DNA from 2 places in the Parashewanella sp. 2210YD4-3 genome. Region 1 is predicted to be linked to the other one. Evidence: predicted binding sites of a transcription regulator. Region 1 holds the regulator's gene; the other holds the start of a gene.

Evidence for each region. Region 1 encodes FliA, which starts transcription of late flagellar genes. Its sites were predicted from a motif close to CTAAAGNTNNNNNNNNNNNNGCCGATA; they were not measured.
Region 2: AC1EU0_RS13520 (flagellar protein MotY) is a predicted target of FliA. The motif match lies at 1,626-1,652, and genes of this name have one in related genera.

The regions. Positions count from the first base shown of each region.
Region 1 is NZ_JBWQOG010000004.1:149,898-153,074, forward strand. It holds gene AC1EU0_RS07870 (chemotaxis protein CheA) at 1-123, opposite strand, end outside; gene AC1EU0_RS07875 (protein phosphatase CheZ) at 184-921, opposite strand; gene cheY (chemotaxis response regulator CheY) at 940-1,323, opposite strand; gene AC1EU0_RS07885 (RNA polymerase sigma factor FliA) at 1,504-2,223, opposite strand; gene AC1EU0_RS07890 (MinD/ParA family protein) at 2,216-3,094, opposite strand; gene flhF (flagellar biosynthesis GTPase FlhF) at 3,153-3,177, opposite strand, start outside.
Region 2 is NZ_JBWQOG010000008.1:183,525-186,701, reverse strand. It holds gene AC1EU0_RS13520 (flagellar protein MotY) at 724-1,593, opposite strand; gene rnt (ribonuclease T) at 1,746-2,402, shown strand; gene AC1EU0_RS13510 (pyridoxal-phosphate dependent enzyme) at 2,409-3,177, shown strand, end outside.

The DNA.
Region 1 (3,177 bases):
CAATAGTTCGGTATCTTCTGGGTTATTCTCAAGATCAACCAATTGCTCTTGCAATAACTCTAGAATTTCGCCAGCTTCAATTAAAAAATCCTGAAGGATCTCTTCATCAATAGAAAAGTCCATCCTACACTCCTTGCAGTACCAAATGCCTGCTTATTATCACCTCAAGCCAACGCTTAGATTTTAAAAACCTAGACTAGATAACAAATCATCGACTTCATCTTGTCCAGATACAACATCATCCCTTGTATCGGCATTTAGAATCGGACCTTCAGCTTCAATTTTATTTTTATTTTTTTCTTCCGAGTTTGCTGATGCATGCTCACCAAAAAGAGTTAGCATAGATACCAAGCTACTTTCGACTTCATGAACAAGTTCGATCACACGTCTGATCATTTGTCCCGTGATATCTTGGAAGTCTTGAGCCATAAGTATCTGGTTAAGCAAATCTCGTAATCTAATGGAATCGTGCCCACTTCTTTGCATCATATCTTGGATGTCAAAGCACAATTTTTTGAACGTCTCAAGATCAATATCTCGACGCATGAGCTTGTCCCAAGCAGGTTGGACATTATTGATGTTACTGATCAAAGCATCAGCCAATGGAAGTGACTCTTCAACCGCATCCATGGTTTTATTCGCGGCTTGTTCCGTCATATCAATAACGTAATTCAAGCGTTCCTTTGCATCAGGTATTTCATTATTGGTTAAATCAGTGAGGCGGCTATCAACTTGAAAGTCGACCAATGCACTATGCAGGTCACGTGTCAGCTTACCAATTTCCTCGTAGAGCTCATTTTGAATAGGCAACGAAATCTCTTTAATGATTTCATCTGCTTGTTGTTGCTCTCCTGCAGATAGAAGTTCAACTAGCTGTTGCGCCTGCTCAAGAGTGATCAGGCCTGATATTTCTTCCGACATACAACGTCCTTGCTCAGGTTAGCCCAGTCTTTCGAAAACTTTATCAAGCTTCTCTTTTAGGGTGGCTGCAGTAAATGGTTTTACTACATAGCCGTTAACACCAGCTTGAGCAGCAGCAATAATTTGCTCACGCTTTGCTTCAGCTGTCACCATAAGTACAGGAATAGATTTGAGTTTCTCATCAGCTCGAATGGCCTTAAGTAAGTCAATTCCCTGCATACCGGGCATATTCCAATCAGTGACCACAAAGTCAAAGTCGCCTTTTTGCAGCATAGGTAGTGCGGTGGTTCCGTCATCGGCTTCTTGGGTGTTATTAAATCCCAAATCCCGCAACAAGTTTTTAATGATACGTCTCATTGTTGAGAAGTCATCAACAATAAGTATCTTCATATTCTTGTCCAAGGTTTCCTCCAAGGGCTTTTGTAATCTTATCTTTATGGTAAAAGCGAACGGAAACTTAATTAGACAAAGTTAAACAACCAATTAGTATTTGGATATCCAAACTGGCCGTAGCGCATCTAACAAGGATTTCCCATCAATCAAAAGTAGCTATCTATAAGCCACTATACAGTTTTTGCTTTTTTAATTTTGCGTCCAGTCTCTCAGCTTACCTTTAAGCCTGAGCATGGCTTGACTCAATATTTGGCTTACCCTTGACTCACTCACTTCAAGAATAGCGCCAATTTCTTTTAAATTAAGAGCTTCGTCATAATACAGTGATAGCACTAAAGCATCTCGTTCAGGCAATTGTTTAATGCCTTCAACTAACGCTTTTTGAAAATTTTGCTCTGATAGAGCATCAAAAGCACGATCTTCAGGCTGCTGCTCTTCACGGATCACGTCATGCGAAACGCCTAAATCTTCAAAACCAACGATTTTTCCTGTCGCCACATCATTTAAAATATGGTGATATTCTTCAATTGGTATATTTAATTCGGCCGCAATCTCAATATCTGAAGCTTCTCTTCCTAATTCTTGCTCAAGCTTCTTTATCACCTGATCAACCATACGTTGATTTCGATGAACCGACCGTGGCACCCAATCTCCTCGACGAATTTCATCCAACATGGCGCCTCGTATGCGAATGCCAGCAAACGTTTCAAACTTTGCACCTTTACCGCTGTCGAATTTACCTGAGGCTTCTAAAAGCCCCATCATTCCGGCTTGTAATAGGTCGTCAAGTTGAACAGATGCTGGAAGTCTCGCTAGAAGGTGGTGAGCGATTTTCTTAACCAGTGGAGCATACTGTTCGACTACATTTGTCCTATCGTCAAAACTAGTATACGCAGCGGCCTTATTCACTCACATCGTCCTCTTGCTCAGGCCTTTTAACCAAGCGTTCAATAAAGAACTCTAGGTGACCACCAGGCTGCTCAGGAATGGGCCAATTGGTGATTTTGTTGGCTAAACTGTGGTAAGCAATGGTCGAAGGTGATTTTGGAAAAGCTTCAACAACTAACTTTTGTTTGCGCACTGATTTTCGAACATTTTCATCATAAGGAACAGTGGCAACTAATTCCAAAGCAACATCGAGAAAGCGATCGGTAACTTTACTTAACTTCGCAAACAACTCCATTCCTTCTCTAAGAGAACGAACCATGTTTGCAACAATTTTAAAACGGAACACGCCATGTTCACGGCTAAGTATTTTTATCAATGCATAAGCATCGGTAATAGATGTTGGTTCATCGCATACGACAATTAGCACGTCTTGAGAGGCTCTTGCGAAACTCAGCACCATATCTGATATGCCTGCTGCGGTATCCACAATGAGCACATCAAATTGTGTTTTCATTTCACTAAATGCACGGATCAATCCAACGTGTTGAGCAGATGTAAGCTCAACCATGTTTTGTGAACCTGATGTAGCCGGTATGATTCCTATCCCTTTAGGGCCGCGAACAATAACATCATCCAATTCGGCTTCACCGGTAAGAACATGGGAAAGGTTTTTTTCAGCACGGATACCTAACATGACATCGACATTAGCCAAACCTAAATCAGCATCTAGTACTAGTACTCGCTTGCCTTTTTCAGCTAAAGCCACTGCAGTATTAATGGAAACACTGGTTTTACCAACACCACCTTTACCACCACTTACAGCAATAACTTTCACTTTTTCATTATTAGGTTGATTTATCATACGTAAACCGCTTGCTTGATCTTGGGTCATAGCTTTACTCAAACTGCCAAAGCGAATTTATTCGCTTTACCTGCTATTAAATCTGTCATTAATGTTGGTAGTGTTCGTTTTGT
Region 2 (3,177 bases), on a different contig from region 1:
ATAGTTGCAACAATTGTGAATCTAAATGCAGCGATTTTAGCTTGTTGAAGAATAAAATTTAATGAATTGGCTTGAAGGGAACAAAGCAATATTAACTTTAGTTAAATTAGTGTGACAATCAATCTCAAAGACCACTTAAATGGTAACTTTATGTATACGCGATTTTGACCAAAAACAAACATTTAATTTTTTTGCATTTTTTTCATCATCAACATCGCAAAACCAACCACTACACACAACATAGAACATTAACATTTATAATGACAAACTAGTCGCCATACACGAATAAAAACACTAAGAACATCAAAATCAATGAATAAATGTTGAATAATGAGCTTTCAAGCTTTAATACCAATACGTAGTAATATTAGTTTTCCTAATGCCAGAACCCAAAATAACTTACTTGTTAATTTACTACACTATACCTAAAATGGCCTCGTTTTCCGGAAGTGCTGATTCATTCAGTTGAGAAAACAAGAACATTATCAATGGTGTGAAAACACGGTTGAACTCCCTGGTTCTTAAGGTTGACTTCCTACCTTTTTTTGTTGATTGTATTGTGCATTTTGCCCGCTTTAATTAAGCGGGCTTTTTTTTGCCTAAAATTGAGTTGTTATTGATGGGTCGATATTGAGCTGTATACTCGAAAAACTCTAAGCTTCCGATATACCTGAACGAGCGTGACTCCTTTCACAAGAGCCACTGAAAGAAATTGACTTGAGCTTATGCCCCTTTGCTTATCTGGATTACAACACGTCTGTTTTGCTGTCTTCCCCTAATGGTATCATTTGCAACCAGATGCTTAGTTTCACCATGCCCTGTTGTTAAAATACGGTTTTGTTGAATACCATGCTCCATCAGATACTGTTTGATCTGATTAGCACGCTCATTCGAAACTCGCTTGTTAACATTTCTTGAACCATAGCTGTCTGTATAAGCATCAACCAAAACTAATTCAACTTCAGGATCGTAAGAAAGATATTCTTGAACTCGTTGCATTTGCTTCAAGGAATAAGCGGTTAACTCTTTGCTACCTGATTTAAAGTTCAAAACTGTAAATGCGATATCATCAAAAGAATAAGGCAATAAATTTGATAAACATTGTCTAAATTGGTTGTACATTCTTCTAAAGTTCGCAGCAGACAAACCTACCGCAACTTGCTGCTCAGATCGAAACCAATCTGTATAGTAAAACGTTGGTTGCATTCCTTTTGCTAATTCATTCAGCATCGACCATGCCGCTGGCTTTGGAACCTCGCCATTAAAATATCTTTGATAAGTAATTTCAGTGATGGCTTTATCAGGCTTGCCAGGACGCCATTGAGGAGCACGACTGACTAATCGAGCTTTGGTGACCTTTTCGGGCTTTTGCCACATGGCAAGTTCAAAGTCTAGGTTGATTTTTTTAGAAGCGAAACTGGAAAAAACGGCGTTCCCATATAATGGGATCTGATGCTCCAATCGGCACTCGATGGGACTATTTTGAGTTACCCGCCATTGAGATTCATCCAAATTTGCTACGAAATGACGCAATTGTGCCATTGAAGTTAACGGTACTAGTAATAATCCAGCAATGGTTAATTTTCGCCACATAGTTAAATCTCTTTTTCTATTTACAATGATGTTATCGGCTCAAAATTTATCTTCTTTAGTAAAAAATCCGTACCGACATGAATGACACAGAGACGTCAATCAAGGATAATCTTTCAATAGATGATAAAAAATTACTTTTACAGAGTTAATACATGAGTGAAACTTTCGATCCAAATAAACTAAAACATAGATTTCGTGGCTTCTTCCCTGTGGTGATAGATGTCGAAACGGCAGGCTTTAATGCTAAAACCGATGCCCTACTCGAAATCGCCGTTACTCTGTTAAAAATGGATAATTCGGGTGAATTAGTCCTTGATAGAACTTTGCATTACCACATTGAACCTTTCGAGGGTGCGAACATTGAACCGGCAGCCATTGAATTTAATGGAATAGACCCAACCAACCCACTGCGCGGTGCTGTAGACGAAAAAGATGCCTTTAAAGAAATCATCAAAGAAGTAAAGAAAGCGCAGAAAGCTTCTGAATGCCATCGTTCTATTATTGTTGCTCACAATGCAGCATTCGATCATGGCTTTGTAACTCAAGCTATCGAACGTAATGGCATTAAACGTTCTCCTTTCCACCCTTTTGCAACTTTTGATACTGCTTCATTATCTGGTTTAGCTTTAGGTCATACAGTGCTAGCTAAAGCTTGCGAAAATGCAGGTATTGATTTTGACAATAAAGAAGCTCACTCCGCCTTGTATGATACTGAGCGCACTGCTGAACTTTTTTGCCACATCGTTAATAAGTGGAAAGCCTTAGGTGGCTGGCCGTTAGAAGTTCCTGAGCAACAAGAAGAAGCGTAACCTGCAATGACAAAGCCTCTGCATATCAACACTCCACTAATCCAATCTTTGTCACTTGGGCAAAAGCTGAATGCAAACGTTTGGCTTAAAATGGATGCAATGCAACCCAGTGGTTCTTTTAAAACTAGAGGTATTGGGTTTATTTGTCAGCAATATGCAAAGCAAGGGGCTAAAGGCTTTGTTTCATCTTCTGGTGGTAATGCGGGGCTAGCTGTTGCCTACTGTGGGCGACAACTAAATATACCTGTAACGGTTTATGTTCCTGAAACCACCAAACAACGAGCGATAGATTTAATTCAAGCCGAAGGGGCTACCGTCATAGTAAAAGGCAGCAATTGGGCGGAAGCACATTCCAGCGCAATTCACACCTGTTCTGATGACATTCGCTACATTCATCCGTTTGATGCATCTGAAATTTGGCAAGGTCACGCCACAATAATTGATGAAGTGTTCGATGCTGGGCAAGTACCTGATGCTGTTGTGCTTTCAGTTGGAGGGGGCGGTTTATTATGCGGCGTTGTGGAAGGATTAAAAAGGAACAATGCGGACAACACGCCTATTTTAGCTGTTGAGACCAATGGTGCCGATTCGTTGACTCAAGCTTGTCAGGCTGGAGAGTTGGTTGATATAAACAATATCACCAGTATCGCAACCTCGCTTGGTGCAACTCAAGTTGCGACTCAAGCTTTCAAATATACTCAGCAATATCCCATCACTCCACATAGAGTCACTGACTTGGAAGCCATCATTGGTTGTAAAACTCTGCTCAATGAGC